One region of the Marinibacterium sp. SX1 genome, then DNA from elsewhere that is predicted to be linked to it. Evidence: riboswitches for the same ligand, from Rfam matches in the RefSeq annotation. Region 1 holds a riboswitch; each other region holds the start of a gene.
What was found. Region 1 has a riboswitch for cobalamin ahead of ACK3BB_RS07530 (DUF1636 family protein). Riboswitches for the same ligand answer to the same signal wherever they lie in the genome.
Positions count from the first base shown of each region.

Region 2: another riboswitch for cobalamin. It lies ahead of nrdH (glutaredoxin-like protein NrdH); the one in region 1 lies ahead of ACK3BB_RS07530 (DUF1636 family protein).
Region 3: another riboswitch for cobalamin. It lies ahead of ACK3BB_RS05465 (ABC transporter ATP-binding protein); the one in region 1 lies ahead of ACK3BB_RS07530 (DUF1636 family protein).

Region 1 covers NZ_CP177144.1:1,706,292-1,709,560, reverse strand. Annotated here, with positions in the region: gene ACK3BB_RS07540 (cobyric acid synthase) at 1-463, opposite strand, end outside; gene ACK3BB_RS07535 (HAD family hydrolase) at 465-1,451, opposite strand; cobalamin riboswitch at 1,746-1,974, shown strand; gene ACK3BB_RS07530 (DUF1636 family protein) at 2,052-2,453, shown strand; gene cobW (cobalamin biosynthesis protein CobW) at 2,450-3,269, shown strand, end outside.
Region 2 covers NZ_CP177148.1:88,472-91,740, reverse strand. Annotated here, with positions in the region: gene ACK3BB_RS24845 (ABC transporter substrate-binding protein) at 1-860, opposite strand, end outside; cobalamin riboswitch at 1,285-1,497, shown strand; gene nrdH (glutaredoxin-like protein NrdH) at 1,604-1,825, shown strand; gene nrdI (class Ib ribonucleoside-diphosphate reductase assembly flavoprotein NrdI) at 1,830-2,246, shown strand; gene nrdE (class 1b ribonucleoside-diphosphate reductase subunit alpha) at 2,228-3,269, shown strand, end outside.
Region 3 covers NZ_CP177144.1:1,202,580-1,205,848, forward strand. Annotated here, with positions in the region: gene ACK3BB_RS05460 (hypothetical protein) at 1-945, shown strand, start outside; cobalamin riboswitch at 1,263-1,469, shown strand; gene ACK3BB_RS05465 (ABC transporter ATP-binding protein) at 1,579-2,433, shown strand; gene ACK3BB_RS05470 (ABC transporter substrate-binding protein) at 2,452-3,269, shown strand, end outside.

The DNA of each region.
Region 1 (3,269 bases):
CGGCCTGGGCAAAGCCCATGTTGGCAATGTCGCCCCGGCGCAGGTTGACCTCGGCCGGGCTGCCCGCGCCTTCGACGATCACCAGGTCATGAGCCGCGGCCAGCCGCCCGAAACTGTCCAGGACCGCGCCCATCAGCCGGGGCTTGAGCGCGGCGTAATCGGCCGCCCGGGTGGTCGTCAGCCGCCGCCCCTGCACCACGACCTGGGCCCCGACATCACTTTCGGGCTTCAGCAGCACCGGGTTCATGTCGGTCACCGGTTCCAGCCCGCAGGCCTGGGCCTGCAGCGCCTGGGCCCGGCCGATCTCGCCCCCATCGGCGGTGACGGCGGCATTGTTCGACATGTTCTGCGGCTTGAAGGGCGCCACGCTCAGGCCCCGCGCCCGGGCCGCCCGGCACAGCCCGGCGACCAGCATGGATTTGCCCACGTTGGACCCGGTGCCCTGGATCATCAGCGCCGGCATGTCACTGTCCCTCGTTCCGGCCGTGACCCCGGCCTGTCACGCCGTTCGGACCGGTCCCATGGCCCGCGCCAGACAGATCGCCCGGCCCTGTCACATCGTCCGGCCGCATTCCATTGCCCCGCCCGGCCTCAGGGCGCGAAATTGTTCCACCACCCGGCCCCTCTTCATCGTCCGGCCCGGTTCCATTATCCGGCCCCATTCCAATATCCGACCCCATTCCAATATCCGGCCCCATTCCAATATCCGGCCCCGCCCCATCATCCGGCCCCGCCCCATCGCCCAGCCCCAGCCGCCCCGGCAGGGCGGACCGGCTCTGCGGGGTGAAATGGAAGGCCTGCCAGCCAAGCGCCCGGGCGGCCTCGATATTGCGGGCGGTATCGTCGATCAGCAGGATGTGTTCCGGCGCCAGCCCGGCCCAGTCGCTGATCTGTTCGAAGAACCCGGCATCGGGCTTGGCCACGCCCATCCGGCCAGAGGCAAAGACCCGCTCGACCCGGCCGGCAAAGCCCATCGTGCCTTCGATATAGGCCGCGCGGTGGCCTTCGTTGTTGGTGCCGATGACCTGGCGCAGGGTCCCCCCGTGGCCGGCGCCCTGCGCCAGCGCATCGAGCCAGGACAGGACCTGGGCATCGGGATGGGCGTCCTTGCGCCACCAGTAGTCGAGGAAATCCGCCGCGGCGATGGCATGACCCTGCTCGGCCAGCCAGGGCCCGACAACGTCCAACAGGTCGATCCGCCCCGAGACGACATCACGCATCCGCCCCGACGCAAAGACGAAATCCGAAAAGGCCGCGGCATCAATGCCCAGGTCGGGGCCAAGGTCATCGGCCCAGACAAACCGGCCGTCGCGGATATTGGCATTGAGCACGCCGTCGAAATCCCAGACCACCAGTCCGACGCCCGGACCTGCCTGTGTACCGGCCTGTTTGCCCGTGTTCACGCCGACCTCTGCGCCCGGCTCTGCCTCGGCCCGTGCCTGCGCGCTCATATCTGCGCCCGCCTGTGCCCCTGCCCTTGCCTGCACCCCAACCTGTGCCTCGGTCTTCGCCCCCGCTTGCGTGCCCGGCTCTGCCCCGGTCCTTCCCTCCGCCCGAGCGCGCGTCTGCGTCACGGCCTGCGCGCCCGCCTCTGCTTCGGCCTCGGTCCCCGCGCCTGCGCCTGCCTGCGCCCCCGACTGTCCCCCCGCCGGTCCGCCCGCCGAAACGGCCTGTTCCGGCCCGTCGTTCCGCGTTGCCATGACCGCTGCCTCCGCTCCGCCGCTTGACAAGTTCCGGGCACCCCTTAAAGGTCGCGCCCTGCTGGTGCCTGTCTTAGGACAGGTGAAAAGGGAATGCGATAGGGGCACGGCCGTGAGGCCCGTTCCGAAGCGCAGCCGCCCCCGCGACCGTGACCGGAGAGGTCGGCCGAATGCCACTGAGAGATCGGGAAGGCAGGCTGACCGGCAGGGATGTGCCGACAAGGCGCCCCTGGCATCCGCAAGCCGGGAGACCTGCCAGCAAGGAACGACGTAACCGGACGGGGTGTGCCGGTGGCGGGCTTGCTTGCCAGCGGTCCCGGCCCTGCCCCCCCGCAATGCTGCGAGGACGCGATGGACGACAGTGCCACCCCGGACACCCCCGACCCGGTGGATCTGCTGATCTGCACGAAATGCCGGATGGGCCTGGCCATCGAGGACGATGCCGACCGCCCCGGGGTCCGGCTGCATGCGGCGTTGCAACAGGCCGGCCTGCCCGACGGCGTGCGGCTGAAGGCCGTCGATTGCCTGTCGAACTGCGACCACGGCTGTTCCGTCGCCCTGCGCGGCGGGCCGAAACGCTGGACCTATGTCTATGGCAACCTCGATGCCGGCGACGCCTCGGTCGGGGTGATCGTCGACGGCGCGAGCCGCTATCTCGAAACCGAAAACGGCCTGGTGCCCTGGCGCGACCGGCCGGTCCACTTCCGCAAGAACTGCATTGCCCGCATTCCCCCCCTGGAGCTGCCCGAATGAGCACGACCACCCTTGAGAAACTGCCCGTCACGATCGTCACGGGCTTCCTCGGATCCGGCAAGACCACGCTGATCCGCCACCTGATGCAGAACCCGGGCGGCAAGCGGCTGGCCGTGGTGGTCAACGAGTTCGGCGATGTCGGTGTCGACGGCGAGATCCTGAAGGGCTGCGCCATCCCGGAATGCCCGGCCGAGAACATCCTGGAGCTGGCCAACGGCTGCATCTGCTGCACCGTGGCCGATGATTTCATCCCGACGATCGAGGCGCTGATGGCGCTGGATCCGGCGCCCGAGCACATCCTGATCGAAACCAGCGGCCTGGCCCTGCCGAAACCGCTGCTCAAGGCCTTCGACTGGCCGGCGATCAAGTCGCGGGTGACCGTGGACGGGGTGATCGCCCTGGCCGATGCCGAGGCCGTGGCGGCCGGGCGCTTTGCCCCCGACGTGGCGGCGGTGGATGCCCAGCGGCTGGCCGATGACAGCATCGACCACGAAACCCCGCTGTCCGAAGTCTTTGAAGACCAGATCGCCTGTGCCGACATCGTGCTGCTGACCAAGCCCGACCTGGCCGGGCCCGAGGGCATCGAAAAGGCCCGGGCGGTGATCGCGGCCGAGGCGCCGCGGGTGCTGCCGGTGGTCGAGGTGGCCGAGGGTGCGGTCGATCCGCGGGTGATCCTGGGGCTGGAAGCGGCGGCCGAAGACGATCTGGACGCACGGCCCAGCCATCACGACGGGGTGCCCGAACATGACCACGAGGATTTCGATTCGATCGTGGTCGAGCTGCCCGAGCTGGACGACCCGGCGACGCTGGTGGCCC
Region 2 (3,269 bases), on a different replicon from region 1:
GCCCGGGCAATCCCGGCCCGGTCGATGGCCAGGCTCAGCGCCTTGCGGGCCTCGGGCTCGGACAGGAAGGGATGGCCGGCATTCACCTTGATCAGCAGCGTGCGGGGGATGGCAACCGACAGCACCTCGACATCGTCCAGCCGGCCCAGCCGCGTGACGCTGGCCGGGTCGAGGCCGAAGACGAACTCTGCCTCGCCCGATTCCGCCATCAACGCGCGGGTCTCGACCCGGCTGACCCCCGAATAGGTCACGTCGGCGATATGCGGCGCGGCGCCCCAATAGCCGTCGAATGCCGTGGCATCCAGGCTGAGCGGCGGCTCCATCGCGGTGATCCGATAGGGCCCGGTGCCGATCACCGCCACGCCCGCGCCATCTGGGCCGTAGGAGTCCGGCGCCAGGATCTGGTAGCGGAAATAGGCCAGGTAGGCCGGGAAGGCGGCCAGCGGTTCGGACAGGGTGACGTCGATCGTGCCGTCGCCCGCCGCGATGCCGGTGATCGGCAGGTCGTTCAGCGGGCCGGGCTTGGCGCGGGCGATCTCCAGCGCGTTCAGCACGGTGTCGGCGGTCATCGGCGTGCCGTCGTGAAAGACAACCCCGTCGCGCAATGTGAAGGACCAGGTCAGCCCGTCTGCTGACACCTGCCAGCCGGTGGCCAGGCCGGGGGTCAGGTTGCCCTGGGAATCGGCGTTCACCAGGGTTTCGGCGATGCCCATGCGGGTGAAGATGTAACCGCTGGTCGAGGGTTCGGGCGACTGGATCTCGAACTGGGCGACCACGTCGAGCGTGTCGTCGGGCTGGGCGGTCAGCGGGCCGGCCAGCAGGGCAAGGGCGGCGCTTGTGGCCAGGAGCGATCGGATCATGGGGCGTGTCCTTTTCGACGGCCCCGGGGAACGGGGCAAGGGGATTGGCGGGGCTGGCGCCGGATGGGCCGGCCCTGGAACCGGCAACCACGGGGACACCTCGCGGGCCTGTGATGATATGTTATAACGTATCTCTTACTGGTCCGGCAAAACCGGGTCAATTCCCCCCGATGCCCGTTCCGCCGGCTTTCCCCGCGGTCATTCCGCGCGCCATGGCTTTCGCCGGTTCCACGCGGCCGGAAAGGGTTGCATCCCGCGCCTGCTTCGCGCATTCGGGCAGCCTGCCGGCCCGGCCGGACACGGCCCCGGGCCGGGCCATGCCTTGCATCGGCGGCGTGAGCACCATTGCCGCAGATCAGGCGATAGGGCCACGGGACGGCCCATTCACCGACAACTACATATTGACATCCCCACCCCGCAAACCCCAATATAGAGTTGCTTTGGTGCCCGTGATTCACGTCTCGGGCTAAGAGGGAAACCGGTGCGGCCCGATGGATCAGGTCCGGACAGCCCAAGCCGGTACTGCCCCCGCAACTGTAAGCGGCAAGCGACGCTGACATGCCACCGGCACCCCCCGGGAAGGCCAGCCGAGCGCCGAGCCGCAAGTCAGGAAACCTGCCAGGGCGAGGACAACGACGACCGTCGGCGGAGGGCCGCGGGATGCGTGACAGGACGGCCGGCCCCGGGCTTGCCGTTGCCTTGCGTGTCCCCCGTGCCCCGAGCCGGCCCAGAAGGGACATGGGATGACCATCACCGTCTATTCGAAACCGGCCTGCGTTCAGTGCACGGCCACCACGCGCGCGCTCGAAGCACGGGGCCTCGATTTCGAGGTCATCGACCTGACCCAGGACGATGCCGCGATGACCCGCGTGACCGAGCTGGGCTATCGCCAGGCGCCCGTCGTGATCGCCGGCGAAGACCACTGGGCCGGGTTCCGCCCCGACCTGATCGGCCGGCTGGCCTGATCCCTTGGGCGGGCTGGTCTATTATTCCTCGCGGTCGGGGAACACGGCGCGGTTCGTGCAGGCGCTTGGCCTGCCGGCCGACCGGATCCCCCTGGACGAGGGCGACCCGATGCCCGCCCCTGCCGACCCCTTTGTGCTGATCACGCCCACCTATGCCGACGGCCAGGGCCGCGGCGCGGTGGCGAAACAGGTGATCCAGTTCCTCAACGATCCGGCCCGCCGCCGCCTGCTGCGCGGGGTCATCGCCGGCGGCAACCGCAATTTCGGCGCCACCTACGGGCTTGCGGGCGAGGTCATTGCCCGCAAGTGCGACGTGCCCATGCTGTACCGGTTCGAGCTGGCCGGTACCGACACCGACATCACCCGCCTGCGTGCGGGATTGCAGACGTTCTGGAGGACGCAATGCTTGACCACGGCCTGAAGGACGACGCATCGGCGTCGGGGCTCGACTACCACGCGCTCAACGCCATGCTGAACCTCTACGACGACGAGGGGCGCATCCGGTTCGACGCCGACCGCATGGCCGCGCGGCAGTATTTCCTGCAGCACGTGAACCAGAACACCGTGTTCTTCCATTCGCTGGACGAAAAGCTCGGTTACCTGGTCGAAGAGGGCTATTACGAGGCCGAGGTCCTTGACCAGTACTCGCGCAACTTCCAGCGCAAGATCTGGGACGCGGCCTATGCCCGCAAGTTCCGCTTCCCGACCTTCCTCGGCGCGTTCAAGTATTACACCTCCTACACGCTCAAGACCCGCGACGGGCAGCGCTATCTCGAACGCTATGAAGACCGTGTCGTCATGGTCTCGCTCGCACTGGCGCGCGGCGACGAGGCGCAGGCGATGGCCTACATGGAAGAGATCATCTCCGGCCGCTTCCAGCCCGCCACGCCGACCTTCCTGAACGCCGGCAAGGCCTCGCGCGGCGAGCTGATCTCGTGTTTCCTGCTGCGGCTGGAAGACAACATGGAGAGCATCGGGCGGGGCATCAACTCGGCCCTGCAGCTCAGCAAACGCGGCGGCGGCGTGGCCCTGATGCTGACCAACATCCGCGAGCACGGCGCCCCCATCAAGGGGATCGAGAACCAATCCTCGGGCGTGATCCCGGTGATGAAACTGCTCGAAGACAGCTTTTCCTATGCCAACCAGCTGGGTGCGCGTCAGGGCGCCGGGGCGGTGTACCTGAACGCCCACCACCCGGACATCCTGCGGTTCCTCGACACCAAGCGCGAGAATGCCGACGAGAAGATCCGCATCAAGACGCTGAGCCTCGGCGTGGTGATCCCGGATGTGACCTTTGAGCTCGCCAAGAAAAACGAGGACATGTACCTGTTCTCGCCGCATGACGTGGAAAAGGTCTATGGCGTGCCGTTCTCGGACATCGCGGTGACCGAGAAATACGACGAGATGGTCGACGACAAGCGGATCCGCAAGAAGAAGATCAACG
Region 3 (3,269 bases), 500 kb from region 1:
ATGAACGGGCTCAGCCCGGAGCTGGCCACCAGCAACGGCGTTGCCCGGCTCTACCGCACGCTGCGCTTTGCCGACGGGCTGTTCAGCTGTCCGCACGAGGGCCAGGGCAATGTCTGGGCCGAGGACGGCCAATGCGCCTATGTGACCCTGGGGGTCAACCGGTTCGAACGCGATGCCACCGGCGGCGCCTCGGGCTTTGACCAGGACGGGCTGCGGATCACGGCCGGGGGGCAGATGCTGCTCGACAACGGTCTCGCCCTGGGCGGGGCGCTGGCCTACGATTCCACCAGCCTGACGACCGATACCGGTGCGACCAGCGAGGGTGATACCTTTTCCGGCGGGCTGTCGGTCAAGCGGTTCGTCGACCGCTGGGAATTCGGCGCGGCGATCCATGCGGGCCATGGCCGTTTCGACAACCGGCGGGTGGCCGGGGCCGATGTGGCCAGCGGTGACCAGGACCAATGGGTGTCGGGCGCCCAGCTGCGCGCGGGCTATACGTTCGACCAGGGCGGCTGGTTCCTCAAGCCGCGGATGGACCTGGGGCTCGCCCATTTCGGCGAGAGTTCCTACACCGAGAGCGGGTCGGGCACGGCGCTGGCCATCGATACGGCGGCCGAGACCTTTGCCTACCTGCGCCCGGGGCTGGAGGTCGGGGGCAGCTTTGTGACGGCACGGGGCACCGAGATCCGGCCCAATGCCGTGCTGGCGGTGACCCAATTCCTGGGCAACACGTCCTTTGACGCAAGCGCGCGGCTGGCCGGGGCGTCGAGCGGGGTGGCTCCGTTCGACTGGCGCAGCGAGATCGACAGCACGCAGTTCGACCTGTCGGCCGGGGTGACCATCCTGGCCGCCGGGGGCGGGTCGTTCGACCTGTCGGCCTTTGGGCACCTGACGGGCAATGAACGCGATTACGGCGGCGCGCTGCGCTGGAACATGCCGTTCTGATCCGAATGAAACGGCCAGCGGGCCCCCATGCGGGGTCCGCTGACGCCTTGGCCGGCATGGCGATGGCGAATGGCCGATGGGGCGGGCAGGAGAAGGCGCGGGGGACAGTCAAAGGGGAATTGACCCGGCCATTTCGGCAAGATAAGTGTTACGTTATAACATATCATTTTGAGCCGCGAGATTCCCACCACCATGCCAGCCCGTGCCCTGCCGCCCAGATCGCTTGCACGTCCCCGGCCCCTGGCCGGGCGGTGCGCGCCTGTCGGTGGGCGGGGGCGAGGCGCCACCGCTTGGCGCTTGACCATTCCGCTGCCGCCCGGTCTAGTGCCGGCGATGGTTTCCCGGGGAGTGCTTTTCCGGGATGAAAAGGGAATACGGTGCGGCCCCCGGGCCAAATCCGTGACTGCCCCCGCAACTGTAGGCGGCGAGCGACCCCGAGAGACCCACTGGCCAGCCATGGCCGGGAAGGCTCGGGCAAGCCGTGACCCGCAAGTCAGGAGACCTGCCATCGTGACATCAACTTTGACCGGGCGGGGTGCCCCGGCAGGAGGTCCGACATGGCAAGACGGCGACAGCCGACAGGTGTGATGGATATCCGGCTCTCCCCGCGGTCGCGCGGAGGGCGCAACGATCATGACCCAAACAATCCCCCGACCACCCGGCCCGGGCCCCGTGTCGCCCGGCGCCCCGCCCGGCTCCTCACCCCGCCCCGCCCCTGAGGCCGCCGCCCTGCGGGCCGAGGGCCTGACCTGGGGGCCGAAACGCGGGCTGACCCTGTTGCAGCCGACCAGCTTCGAGATCGGGGCCGGGCGCATCCTGGCCGTCATCGGGCCCAACGGCGCGGGCAAGTCGACGCTTCTGCGCCTGCTCTATCGTTACCTGCGCCCCCGGGCGGGCCGGGTGCTTCTGGACGGGGGTGACATCTGGGCGCAATCGGCGCGCCAGGTCGCCCGGTCGGTGGCCGTCGTGCTGCAGGAACAGCCGACCGATTTCGCCCTGACCGTGGGGGAGATCGTGGCCCTGGGCCGCACGCCGCACCTGTCGGCCAGCGCCAGCGGCGGCGAGAGGGATGCGGCCATCGTCCGCGACGTGCTGGCCCGGCTGGGCCTGGCGGCCTTTACCCACCGCCTGTTCGGATCGCTCTCGGGTGGCGAACGGCAGCGGGTCATGGTCGCCCGGGCCCTGGCCCAGGAACCGCGCCTGCTGATCCTGGACGAGCCGACCAACCATCTCGACATCCGCCACCAGCTGGAACTGCTGGCGCTGCTGCGCGGCCTGGGCCCGACCATCGTGACCAGCCTGCATGACATCAACCTGGCGGCCGACCTGGCCGACGAGGTGCTGCTGCTGGCCGGCGGCCGGATGCTGGCCTGTGGCCGGCCCGACACCGTGCTGACCGAAGACCTGATCGCCCGGGCCTTCGGCGTGCGCGTGCAGCGCCGGTCGCTCGACCCGGGTGGCAAAGCCCACCTGACCTTCCATCTCTGATTGCGAAAGACCCGATCCATGAAACACCTGATCACCACGCTGGCGCTCTGTGCCGCCGCGCCGGCCCTGGCCGACCCCGTCACCGTCCAGAGCTGCGACCGCCAGGTCACCTTTGACGCGCCGCCCGCCGCCGCCGTGTCGAACGACGTCAACCTGACCGAGATGATGCTGGCCCTGGATCTGACCGACCGCATGGTCGGCTTTACCGGCATCAACGGCTGGAACAAGATCGACGAGGACATGCGCGCGGGCATCGGCGCGCTGCCCGAACTGGCCGAGAAATACCCGTCCAAGGAGGTGCTGGTCGGCGCCGGGGCCGATTTCTACTTTGCCGGCTGGAACTACGGCATGCGTGTCGGCGGCGAGGTCACGCCCGAGACGCTGGCCCCCTTCGGCATCCAGGTCTACGAGCTGACCGAAAGTTGCACCCATATCATGGACAAGCCCGCGGCCAGCATGGACGACATGTACAACGACCTGCTGAACCTCGGCGCGATTTTCGGCGTGCCGGACCGGGCGCAGGCGCTGGTCGATGGCTACAGGGCAGAGCTGGCGGCCTACCTGGCCGAGCTGCCGGCGCTGGACCACGCGCCGCGTGTTTTCGTCTATGACAGCGGCGAGGAAACGCCTTTCACCGCCGGGCGCTATGCCATGCCCAACGCGCTGATCGAAGCGGCGGGAGGCACCAACATCATGAATGATTTCGAGAAAAGCTGGGCGACCATCGGCTGGGAAGAGGTGGTCGCGCGCAATCCCGAGGTCATCGTGATCGTCAATTACGGCGAGGTCACGGCCGAACAGAAACGCGCCTTCATGATGGAAACGCCGGCCTTTGC